DNA from 4 places in the Pectobacterium artocarpous genome. Region 3 is predicted to be linked to each of the others. Evidence: predicted binding sites of a transcription regulator. Region 3 holds the regulator's gene; each other region holds the start of a gene.
What was found. The regulator PurR, encoded in region 3, represses purine synthesis genes. The targets are predictions, from matches to a motif close to CANGCAAACGTTTGCNTG.

Region 1 (3,187 bases), on a different contig from region 3:
CTATTTTGAATTCGGCACGCTGTCGGCACTGCAACTCTTTAAGCAGGCGAATCTGGATGTCGTCATTCTGGAAGTAGGGTTGGGCGGGCGTCTGGATGCCACCAATATTGTGGATGCGAATGTCTCCGTCGTCACCAGCATTGCGATCGACCATACCGACTGGTTAGGCCGCGATCGCGAAAGTATCGGCCGTGAGAAAGCCGGGATATTTCGACAAGGCAGACCTGCCGTTGTCGGTGAGTCGGATATGCCGGGAACGATTGCTGATGTTGCCGCGGAGAAAGGAGCACTGTTGCGCCGTCGGGGTCGCGACTGGGAATATTCCGTTCAGCGTGAGACGTGGAGCTGGCAGGATAAGCAGCGTGAATTATCTCGTCTGCCATTACCCAATGTTCCATTAGCCAATGCCGCCACAGCGCTGGCTGCACTGCACTATTCTTCGCTCAATGTGGGCGAAGACGCGATTCGACAGGGGTTACAGCACGCGGCGTTACCGGGACGTTTTCAGACGGTGCAGGCATCACCGCGATTGATTCTTGATGTTGCACACAATCCCCATGCGGCAGCGTATCTGGCAAACCATTTATCCGCGTTGCCAACAAAAGGGAAAGTGCGTGCTGTCATCGGCATGCTGTCGGATAAAGATATTGCCGGTACGCTAGCTCACTTAACGCCGTTGGTGGATGAGTGGTATTGCGCGCCGCTGGAAGGGCCGCGCGGCGCCACCGCGCAGCAGATTGCTGAGCACTTGACGCGCAGCCAATCTTTCCCTGATGTCGTGACTGCCTGGCAGCAGGCGATGTCCGAGGCCTCGGAGCAGGATACCGTCATTGTGTGTGGATCTTTTCATACGGTAGCGTATGTGATGGAAGCGCTGGATGAGGAGAAGGCGAATGGCGAGTAAATTTCAGAATCGCCTGGTGGGTACGGTTATTCTGGTCGCGCTGGGCGTGATCGTCTTACCCGGCCTGCTGGACGGCAAGAAGAAGCATTACGAGGACGAGTTTGCGTCGATTCCGCTGATTCCTAAACCGGGTGATAGCAATGAGATGGAGCCACTGCCTGCGCTGAACCCGTCGTTGCCCAATCAGCCGCCTGAAGGTGCGGAGGCGTTGATGCAGAATAGTGCGGAAGCAGAAGCACCTGAAAACAACGCGCCTGCCACGACGACGAAGACGCCTTCACCTTCTCATTCGGGGACGAATGTGCCGGCCATGACAGCACCGCCAGTGGTGGTTGAGCGTCCGCCGGTTCAGCCCCCTGCGCCGGTGGTGCCGAAGCATCAACCAAAACCTGAGGTGAAGCCAGAAGTGAAACCGAAGCCTGAGCCTAAACCGGAAGTGAAGCCTGAAACCCAACCGGCCCAGCAAGCGCCAGTCGGACAGGCCTATATTGTGCAGCTTGGTGCATTGAAAAACGCGGATAAGGTGAATGAAATTGTCGCCAAATTGCGTCTTTCTGGTTATCGCGCGTATACCGTTCCGTCAACGCCGGTTTCAGGACAAATCACCCGTATTTACGTGGGGCCAGATGCCTCGAGGCAGAAGCTGGAGTCCTCGCTGGGTGAGTTGAAACAGCTCAGTGGGTTAAGTGGGCAGGTGCGTGCGCATTCCGTTCGTTAACGGTCGTTGAACGTGAGAATAACGAGGTGGATTAGTCTGTCGTCTGCCACGTAAATAGACAGAAACAGGCCGCGGGGATGGGGTTCACATGCGTGATGCTTCGCCCCGAACCTGTTTTAAGACGGTTGTTGTTGATTTTGTTATGCCGACAATTAATAGAATCAGGCATGATGGGTTGTCGATTTTTTCGCCTGATTATCTATTGATGAAATCGGCGGAAATACGCTACGCAAACGTTTTCTTTTTCTGTTAGAATGCGCCGCGAACAGGATGACGTAGCGGCTTATCGGTAGCATCGTTCATTATTAGGATAGTTCATGGTTTGGGTTGATTACGTCATTATCGGCATCATCGGATTTTCGGCTCTGGTTAGCCTGATCCGGGGGTTTGTACGTGAAGCGCTGTCGTTAGTAACCTGGGGATGTGCTTTTTTTGTCGCCAGCCACTACTACGCTTACCTCGCGGTCTACTTCACCCGTTTTGATGATGAGTTGGTGCGTAACGGTATTGCGATTGCCATTCTGTTTGTTGCAACGTTGATTGTGGGGGCTATCGTCAACTATGCGATTAGTTCGCTGGTTGAACGTACCGGATTATCCGGCACCGATCGCGTTCTGGGCATCTGTTTTGGTGCGCTGCGCGGGGTGCTGATCGTTTCCGCACTGCTATTCTTTCTGGATACTTTCACCGGTTTTTCACAAAGTGATGACTGGAAGCAGTCCCAGTTAATCCCGCAGTTCAGTTATATTATCAGGTGGTTTTTTGACTACCTGCAAAGCACGTCAAGTTTCTTGCCGCAGCATTTACCGCTGCGGTAGCGCTGATGAGGAAAAGACACCATGTGCGGTATTGTCGGTATCGCCGGTTTTACACCGGTCAACCAGTCGATTTATGACGCGTTAACGGTGTTGCAACACCGTGGGCAGGATGCAGCGGGTATTGTAACCATCGATGCCTTTAATTGTTTTCGCCTGCGTAAGGCCAATGGCCTGGTGAAAGATGTGTTTGAAGCGCGGCACATGCAACGCTTACAGGGCAACATGGGGCTTGGCCACGTGCGCTATCCAACTGCGGGCAGTTCCAGCGCCTCGGAAGCTCAGCCTTTCTATGTCAACTCTCCGTTCGGTATCACGTTGGCTCACAACGGTAACCTGACTAACGCCCACGAACTGCGTAAGAAGCTGTTCGAGCAGGAGCGCCGCCATGTTAACACCACGTCTGATTCTGAAATTCTGCTGAATATCTTTGCCAGAGAACTGGACCGTTTCCAACATTACCCGCTGGAAGCCGATAATATTTTTGCTGCCGTTGCCGCGACACATCAGCAAATTCGCGGTGCCTATGCCTGTGTTGGCATGATTATCGGTCACGGTATGGTGGCCTTTCGCGATCCTAACGGGATTCGTCCGCTGGTGATTGGTAAGCGCGATCTGGAAGATGGGCGTAGCGAATACATGGTGGCGTCAGAAAGCGTCGCGCTGGATACACTGGGCTTTGAATTTTTACGCGATGTGGCGCCGGGAGAAGCGATCTACATTACGGAAAAAGGACAGCTGTTTACCCGC
Region 2 (3,187 bases), on a different contig from region 3:
CTGCGCAGAGATTGTGCTTTTTCTACTGCATTTTTGATGGAGCCAGCGGCGATGATGTGGTTTTCCTTGATCAGGAACGCATCGGATAGGCCGAGCCGATGGTTGTCGCCGCCGCCGCATGATACGGCGTATTTCAGCGCGGTGCGCAGCCCCGGCAGCGTCTTACGTGTATCCAGCAGCCGGGTGCGTGTTCCCTGCAATACGGCAGTATAGCGGTTGACTTCCGTTGCGACGCCAGACAGCGTTTGCAGGAAATTCAGCGCCGTGCGTTCTCCCGTCAGAAGCTGCTTGGCTGGCCCCGTGATGTCACATAGCGTTTGGTTGGGGACGATGGTGTCGCCATCGGCGACGTGCCAGACAATGGTTGTCGTATCGCCCAATTGAGAAAAGACTTCCTCAAGCCAGCGTGCACCGCAGAAGATACCCGCTTCACGCGTGATAATGCGTGCGCTGACGGTCTCGTTGTCGGGTAACAGAAGGGCGGTAATGTCTTGATTAGCATCGACGATGCCACCTAAATCTTCACGCAATGCCAGCTGCACGCTGGCGGGGATATCTTGTGCAATACGAGCGAGCAAGGCTTTTTGGCGTTGTTCCTGACTGTAGCGACGCGTTGACATGACAAAACTCCGAAGGGGGGATTCGGAGGTCTATGCTACCTTGTTTATATCAGGACATCCAGAATGAATAATTTTTAATATTCAATGTATTAATGTTATTTATCTTCCGGCGAACATCGCTGGTCGCCGGAAAGGGGCATGCGGTTTTAGAAGTTGTAACCGACGACCAGATAGTAACCCCAGCCGGTAGATTTCACTTCAAACGGACCTTTGCCGAAATTGAGTTCTGCGCCATCAGCCCATTGACCGCCGTTGTGGAAATAACGTGCGACGAAAGAGTAGTGCCAGTGGTCGTAGCCTAACGCCAGAATATGGCTGGAGGCGATGGAGTTGTTGGTACGGCTGGCATTCGATTTATCACGCAGCTCTGAACCAAAATCGAAATTGGTGAAGCTGATATATGAGACGTTGCCGCCCAGCAGAGAACCTAGTGGGTAAGAGTATTTCACTTTTACACGGTAGCCGTCCCACTCGTTTTCGTTAGCTGCACCATAGTTTTGCCATTGGTATTTGGCATAGCCGTTTAATGACAGAGACAGGTCGGTACCGGTATCAATATCGGTACCTAAGCCCATGTACCAGGTGCTCTGGCGCGAACCGCTGTTGCGACCCATATCGTAAATCACGTTATTGGCGAGATACCACTCTTTAAACGGACCAAAGCTCAGGTCAGCTCCCGTCAGTTTATCAATGGAGAAACGTGGTTCGATCTCGACAAACAGAGGTGAGCCTTTGTCCCAAATGCCACGGCTGTCGGGATCGCCACCAAAAAACTTAGGCGCATCGGCGTAGCCGTAGAAATCGAACCAGTCTTTACGCGCAAACGCTTCGTATTCCAGATAGGTCGTGCTGTTCAGTTGCGGTCCAAAACGTGTGTGGGCGCTGCCGACGACGTTAATGCTTTGGTGCCACCAGTCGGAGAGGTATTCGGCTTTATTGCTGTCGGCAAGGGCAGGCATTGAGCATGACAGTGCGAACAAGGCGCCTGCGGCGAAAGTTTTTTTCATCTTAAGTACCATAGTGTTAGACGTCATTTACGCCATGCGTAAAATCGTGGAATAAGTTTTGGCAATATCTAAAAAAATCAGAAGATAATTTTGTCATGCATTTTAAGTAAAAATAGATGCAATGCACGAAAACGATTGCCTTTTATTGTGTTATTACATTTTTAATGTGATTTTAATCACATTTTAGTATTGGGGATTTCATCTGGCTGAAAAGGGGATTAAGAGCAAGAGTGAACAGGAAAGCGGCGAGAACATCACAAAACAAACGGTAAAACCTATTGATACCCAGTTGAATAGATAGCATGACGTGAAACATGGTATCTTGGATACAAGGATTTTTGGCTACATGGTTTTTACGCCTTTTACTCCTGAAATTGATTTTTCGCCTGATTCAGCCGGCAAACGATACGATGCGAGGTTATCGCTGATGCTTTTGGAAAATGGCTGGTTATCCGACATTACACACACGCCTTCACCGCATTATGATGGCCGCCCGAATAATGAGGTGCCTTCCCTACTGGTGATCCACAATATTAGTCTGCCGCCCGGTGAGTTTGGCGGTCCCTATATTGACCAACTGTTTACGGCTACTTTGGATCCCTCGGTGCATCCCTATTTCGCCGATATTTCTCATTTACGCGTCGCGGCACACTGCCTGATTCGCCGTGACGGACAGATCACACAGTATGTGTCGTTCGATCAGCGCGCCTGGCATGCTGGTGTTTCGGCGTTTGAAGGTCGCGAACGCTGTAACGATTTCTCTATTGGCATTGAGTTGGAAGGGACGGATACGCTGCCTTTTACCATGGAGCAATATCACTCTCTGGTGGCGATTACACGTCTATTAATGCGGACTTATCCCATCACGTTATCGCGAATTACCGGACACAGCGACATTGCTCCGGGCCGTAAAACCGATCCCGGCCCGGCATTTGACTGGGACGGCTATCATCGTCAGCTACAAGAAAACTGGACAGAGAACAAAGGGAGCCTAGATTAATGACGCTGTTTACACTGTTGCTTACGCTGGCCTGGGAGCGCTTGTTCAAACAGGGGGAGCACTGGCAGATCGATCATCGGCTTGAGGTCGTATTCCGGCACGTTCCATCCCCGTCTTTATTTCAAACGCTGTTTCTGATGTTGTGCAGCATGGGCATCGTGGCTGGCCTGCTGTGGCTCACCAGCGGTATTCTGTTCGGCTTGATTTCTTTTCTGATGTGGATTGTTATCAGCCTGATGTGTGTTGGCGCGGGTGAAATTCGTCAGCACTATCGGCGCTATTTGCAGGCGGCGCAGCGCGGCGAGGCGGATGCCAGCCGGGAAATGGCGGCGGAACTGGCGTTGATTCACGGTCTGCCCGTTGGTACGGGGGAAAGCGAGCAGTTGAAAGAACTGCAAAATGCGCTGCTGTGGATAAATTTCCGCTTTTATTTGGCCCCGCTGTTCTGGTTCATCGCGGCTGGATCATTCGGGCCTATTGCGCTGATGGGGTATGCGTATTTACGCGCCAGACAGACCTGGCTTGCTCGCCATCACACCCCGTTGGAACGCGCGCAGTCT
Region 3 (3,187 bases):
ACCACCCCCCGCAGCGCGAACAAATCAACAGAAAAAAAGCTGTCACGGACGCAAAGCAGCACACCCGCACTAGTGAAAAAAAACCTCAAAAAGCTGAAGCCTGAAAAACAGAAGCAGACAACCGCACAGGTCAGAGTCAAAACCGGGCTGAAGAAGACGGCGCTTAAGACAAAAGCGGAGAAAGATCCGGCCCCTAGAGAAAAAGGCATGGCGCTGAGTGCGGCGCATAAAAAGCGTTATCAGCATGCCAAAACGACAGCAATGAATAAGTTGATGAGCCAGATAGGCAAGCCTTACCACTGGGGTGGCTCATCTCCCTTTACCGGATTCGACTGTAGCGGACTGGTCTATTATGCGTACAAAGATGTCGTTAAGATCCAGATTCCACGTACCGCTAACGAAATGTATCATCTGCATGATGCCGCTCCGATTAAAAAGAGCGAGCTGGAAAGCGGCGATTTGGTCTTCTTCCGTATCAATAATCGCGGCGCAGCCGATCACGTCGGGGTTTATCTGGGAGAAGGGAAGTTTATCCAGTCGCCGCGTACAGGTTCAGATATTCGTATCAGCAAGTTGAGTGAAGATTATTGGCAGGAGCACTACGTTGGCGCGCGTCGCGTGGTAACACCACAGACGATTCGTTGAGAAACAGATTACATAAATCGATTCAGACACATTTTATGCAATATAAACGTGTCTGATATACCAAAACCACACAGAAGCATCGTTCGGTTAGTTCAGCACCGCAACAAAACTGAACACAATGATCATCGCCAGTGCGCCAACCGTTGTCAGCAAAGACATCTTTAGATCTGTATTCATAAACCACTCCTTATTAACGAACAAATTTTACCTGAAAGAGGAAACCGCCCTTTACAGCGAACCCATTCAGGCGCTTAAATCCACAAACAATAGGGTTATTACGATTCTTTCATAATTTCAGTGAAAAATCTCGGACGAATGCATCACTAATAGTATAAATTAGCCCTTTCACTTTCATGATAAATCGGACACAATCCGCTGTTTATGAAAGCGCTGCGTATCGGTCGAAAAACGTCAAGCCTGATCCCTTCGGTATAACATTCGGCATTCTCCTTCTGAAATCCTGTTTTTTAGCTTAGAAGAAGAACTTTAAACGCAGGCAAACGATTAACAATATACTTACGTCTGTAACAGGTAAGTTCAGGAGTCATTTTTAGATGGCAACGATTAAAGATGTGGCAAAACGTGCTGGCGTTTCCACCACAACCGTATCGCACGTGATCAATAAAACACGTTTCGTCGCCGAAGAGACTAAGGCAGCCGTCAGGGCGGCAATCAAAGAATTACACTATTCGCCCAGCGCCGTCGCCCGCAGCCTCAAAGTTAATCACACTAAATCAATCGGTTTGCTGGCCACATCCAGCGAAGCCCCCTATTTCGCCGAGATCATCGAAGCCGTCGAAAACAGCTGCTATGCCAAAGGCTACACGCTGGTGCTGTGTAATTCGCATAACGACATCGGTAAGCAGCGCGCTTATCTCTCCATGCTGGCGCAAAAACGCGTGGACGGTCTCCTGGTGATGTGCGCCGAATATCCACCAGAGCTGTTGGCGATGCTGGAAGATTACCGCAGCATTCCGATGGTCGTGATGGACTGGGGACAGATACACAGCGATTTTACCGATACGATTATCGATAACGCCTTTGAAGGCGGTTATATGGCAGGCCGCTACCTGATCGAACGCGGTCATCGGGATATCGGTGCCATCCCCGGCATTCAGGAACGCAACACCGGCAGCGGGCGCTACCTCGGCTTTTTAAAAGCCTTGAAGGAAGCAGACATTACTGTACGCGAAGAGTGGGTGGTTCAGGGCGATTTCGAGCCGGAATCCGGTTATAAAGCCATGCATCAGATTCTCGCGCAGAAACAGCGACCAACGGCCGTATTCTGCGGCGGCGATATCATGGCGATGGGCGCTATCTGTGCGGCAGACGAACTGGGTCTACGCGTGCCGCAGGATATTTCGGTGATCGGTTATGACAACGTGCGCCACGCGCGTTTCTTTACGCCGGCGCTGACCACCATTCATCAGCCCAAAGAGCGACTAGGTCAATCCGCCTTCGCGATGTTGCTGGATCGTATTACCAGTAAGCGGGAAGATGCGCACGTCATTGAAGTCCATCCGACGTTAATTGAGCGACGCTCTGTGGCAGACGGCCCTTACCTCGACTATCGCCGCTAAACGCGGCGACACGATACAGACAACTTTCTTATTCCAGCCAGTTCTCCTTTATGCTTCAGCCAATTTTCTTGTATGCTGGCTGAAGTCGTTCTAAATTAAATACCGCGTTTCATTTTCTCTGGTGACAACCGATACGTCGGCTGCGATAAGTGCTGTCCAGGTATGTTTTACGATACTTTTACACGTGAAAAGTTAAGGAGACATGATGGGTTTACCTTATACAGAAGAATGGGATAACGATATCGCTCCCTGGTTCCACATCGTGCAGGACATGTTGGATGCAGCGGATATCACCATAAACGGCCCTCGCCCTTTTGACATCCACGTAACCCATCCCGGCTTTTTTAAACGTATTCTGCGTGAAGGAGCGCTGGGATTGGGAGAAAGTTACATGGACGGATGGTGGGAATGTGAACGACTTGATATGTTTTCCCATCGCGTCCTGCGTGCGGGGCTGGAGGCGAAACTGCCCCGCCGTCTGCACGATCTTACGCGAGTAGCCCTTTCTCGTGTCATGAATCCGCAATCCCGCAGACGCGCTCAGATTGTTGGCAAAGCGCATTACGATTTAGGCAATGACCTCTTTACCCTGATACTGGATCCTTACATGCAATACTCCTGTGCTTACTGGAAACAAGCACAGACGCTGGAACAGGCACAGGAAGATAAACTCGCCATGATTTGCGAAAAGCTTCAGTTAAAATCGGGAATGACGTTGCTGGATATTGGCTGCGGCTGGGGAGGACTTGCAGAATTCGCAGCTCGCCACTACGGTGTGTCGGTTTATGGTGTCACCATTTCCAGAGAGCAGCAGATGCTGGCACAACAGCGTTGTCAGAATCTGAATGTCACGATTGATCTACAGGATTACCGCGATCTCGATCGGCAATTCGACCGCGTGGTGTCGGTAGGCATGTTTGAACACGTCGGGCCACGCAACTATGATCGCTATTTTCGCGTCG
Region 4 (3,187 bases), on a different contig from region 3:
CCTTCTTTATTACGTGAATTTTCCGCGCCGGTAAAACTGAACTATGCCTGGAGCGATGAACAGCTGACGTTCCTGATGCGTCATGCGAGCAATGCGTTCTCGCGTTGGGATGCGGCACAGAGCCTGTTGGCTAACTACATCCGTCTAAACGTTTCTCGCTATCAGCAGAAGCAACCGCTTTCCGTACCGATGCATGTGGTCGATGCTTTCCGTGGAGTGCTGTTGGATGAAATACTGGATCCTATGCTGGCTTCTCAGATTCTGACATTACCAAGTGAAAATGAGATTGCCGAGCTGTTTGACGTCATCGATCCTACGGCGATCGCTGCCGTACGCGAGAGTATGACGCGCACGATGGCGACAGAAATGGCGGATGAGTGGCTGGCGGTATACCACGCGAATCAGGCACCCCAGTATCGCATTGAGCACGCGGATATGGGCAAACGCGCGCTGCGCAACGTCTGCCTGCATTATCTGGCATTTAGCGATGCAGCGCAGGCGGATAAACTGGTGCAGGCGCAGTTCCGTCAGGCAGATAACATGACGGATTCTCTGGCGGCACTGTCGGCGGCGGTTGAGGCGCAGTTGCCGGTGCGTGATGAGTTGCTGACGCAGTTTGATAACCGCTGGCATCAGGATGGTTTGGTCATGGATAAATGGTTTGTGTTACAAGCTACTAGCCCGGCAGCCGATGTGCTGACCCGTGTGCGTGAGTTGCTGCAACACCGTTCATTCAGCCTGAACAACCCTAACCGGTTGCGCTCGCTGGTGGGGGCATTTGCGGCCGCTAATCCGTCGGCTTTCCATGCCGAAGACGGTAGCGGCTATCGCTTCCTGACGGAGATTCTGAGCGATCTGAACACCCGCAACTCGCAAGTCGCGGCCCGCATGATCGAGCCGTTGATCCGCCTGAAGCGCTATGATGCTAAACGTCAGGCGCAAATGCGTCAGGCGCTGGAGCAACTGAAGACGCTGGAAAATCTGTCTGGCGATCTGTTCGAGAAGATCAGTAAGGCATTGCAAGACTAAGTTCTGTCACACGATGAGCACAGCCACACGCGGTATCCTGCCGCGTGTGGCGATTATTCCTGCATCACGATTTCCACGTCCCGCAAACGTTTTACTTTCCGCAAAGATGGCACTACCATCTCCGACCGTGAGTTAAACCGTAATCCACGATTGCTTACTTTCAGCGTAAGCAAGATACCTTTGCGATAGGGATCTCAGGAGACAATATGTTCTATCCCGTTATCAAAAAAGCCCTGTTTCAGCTCGATCCAGAGCGTGCGCATGAGCTGACCTTCCAACAATTACGCCGTATTACCAACACGCCTTTTGAATTTCTCGTCCGTCAATCCGTTCCGACTAAACCAGTTACCTGTATGGGGTTATCTTTTAAAAACCCACTCGGTCTGGCGGCGGGATTAGATAAAGACGGCGAATGTATTGATGCATTAGGCGCAATGGGGTTTGGTTTTATTGAAGTAGGGACGGTAACGCCGCGCCCACAATCCGGTAATGATAAGCCAAGATTATTCCGCGTAGTGGAAGCGGAAGGGTTGATCAACCGGATGGGTTTCAATAATAAAGGCGTGGATTATCTGGTTGAGAATGTAAAGCAAACGCGCTTTGGCGGTGTATTAGGGATCAACATCGGCAAGAATAAAGATACGCCAGTTGAGCAAGGTAAAGACGATTATTTGATCTGCATGGATAAGGTTTATGCCCACGCTGGCTATATCGCGATCAATATTTCGTCACCCAATACGCCGGGATTACGAAGCCTGCAATATGGTGAAGCTCTGGACGATCTTTTGCTGGCGATAAAGAACAAGCAGTCGGAATTAAAAGAGAAACATCAGAAGTATGTTCCTGTGGCGGTAAAGATCGCACCGGATCTTTCCGAAGAAGAATTGATCCAAATTGCCGATAGTCTGGTTCGTCATAACATCGACGGTGTGATTGCGACGAATACAACGCTTGATAGAAAACTGATTCAGGGATTAAATCACTGCGGACAGGCAGGGGGATTAAGTGGGCGTCCATTGCAGACAAGCAGCACGGAAATTATCCGCCGTTTGTCACAGGAATTAGCGGGACGTTTACCGATTATTGGCGTTGGCGGAATTGATTCTTTGGTCGCCGCCCGCGAAAAAATGACGGCTGGTGCGTCGCTGGTGCAGATATATTCGGGCTTTATTTTTCATGGTCCTCGTCTGATTAAAGATATCGTTACACATATTTAATCCGAAATTCCTTTCATTTTAAACTGGGGGTTTATTTATCCCCCCAGCTAGTCTATATTTTATTCGTTTGCGTAAATAATCTATCAACCGATGTTTGATTTTCTACCGCAACGTTTATGATGATGAATGATTAATGAAGTGTAAGAAAACACAATCAGCCATTTCTGATATTTCTACTGTGAAGACGAAGGGTAAATAATATGAAGTTAAAACCTGACGATAACTGGCGCTGGTATTTTGATACCGAACACGATCGCCTGATGTTGGATCTGGCTAACGGCATGTTATTCCGTTCTCGTTTTCCATCTAAAATGTTAACGCCGGATGCTTTCAATGAATGTGCCTTCTGCGTTGACGACGCCGCGTTATTTTTTACTTATAACGACAAATGCCAGAAAGCGGCGCTGCACCGTGACCTCCAAGGCGAATTAGTGTTGAACGCGTTGGTGGCGACCCGATTCCTCAAGCCGTTAATGCCGAAAAGCTGGCACTTCATCCAACAGCCGGATGCCGTAACCCATTCGCCGCAGGCGGGGGATATTGTGCAGGTGCAGCTCACTGAAACCCATGAAACGGCCTGTTTTCTGGTGGCGGAAGCAGGAGATAAAGCCTGTCTCTGCCTACTGGCGCAAGAGCAGTTGTCATTAAATGGAAAGACCATGGGGCTGGGTGATGCCATAAAAATCATGCACGACAGGTTAATGCCTGCCGCTGTGCAGAATAGCGCTGAGTGGGAAACCACATTGGGTGAAGGGACGTCGGCATTTGAGTATGCCAAGGTCGTCTAAACCCCGTCATATCCCCGTCATACTTCAAGCTGCACGTGCGTTGGCTTTTCTTTGGTTATTGCAGTACAGATGCTTTTCTATTGCAAATGAAGGTCACTCTGCGGAATACAGCTACAGCTAAGAATTTCGCCGTTTCCTTTGATAGCGCTTTGC

Region 1: cvpA (colicin V production protein) is a predicted target of PurR. The motif match lies at 1,849-1,866, and genes of this name have one in related genera.
Region 2: ACKQAD_RS01845 (nucleoside-specific channel-forming protein Tsx) is a predicted target of PurR. The motif match lies at 1,752-1,769, and genes of this name have one in related genera.
Region 4: pyrD (quinone-dependent dihydroorotate dehydrogenase) is a predicted target of PurR. The motif match lies at 1,109-1,126, and genes of this name have one in related genera.

Annotation. Positions count from the first base shown of each region.
Region 1 covers NZ_JBJXVK010000004.1:82,407-85,593, reverse strand. The annotation lists gene folC (bifunctional tetrahydrofolate synthase/dihydrofolate synthase) at 1-904, shown strand, start outside; gene dedD (cell division protein DedD) at 894-1,622, shown strand; gene cvpA (colicin V production protein) at 1,940-2,440, shown strand; gene purF (amidophosphoribosyltransferase) at 2,462-3,187, shown strand, end outside.
Region 2 covers NZ_JBJXVK010000002.1:174,462-177,648, forward strand. The annotation lists gene nadC (carboxylating nicotinate-nucleotide diphosphorylase) at 1-620, opposite strand, end outside; gene ACKQAD_RS01845 (nucleoside-specific channel-forming protein Tsx) at 767-1,627, opposite strand; gene ampD (1,6-anhydro-N-acetylmuramyl-L-alanine amidase AmpD) at 2,055-2,627, shown strand; gene ampE (beta-lactamase regulator AmpE) at 2,627-3,187, shown strand, end outside.
Region 3 covers NZ_JBJXVK010000001.1:57,340-60,526, reverse strand. The annotation lists gene ACKQAD_RS00270 (C40 family peptidase) at 1-645, shown strand, start outside; gene cydH (cytochrome bd-I oxidase subunit CydH) at 733-822, opposite strand; gene purR (HTH-type transcriptional repressor PurR) at 1,200-2,225, shown strand; gene cfa (cyclopropane fatty acyl phospholipid synthase) at 2,431-3,187, shown strand, end outside.
Region 4 covers NZ_JBJXVK010000008.1:114,562-117,748, forward strand. The annotation lists gene pepN (aminopeptidase N) at 1-1,029, shown strand, start outside; gene pyrD (quinone-dependent dihydroorotate dehydrogenase) at 1,236-2,246, shown strand; gene ACKQAD_RS07335 (cell division protein ZapC) at 2,447-3,034, shown strand; gene ACKQAD_RS07340 (YcbX family protein) at 3,112-3,187, opposite strand, start outside.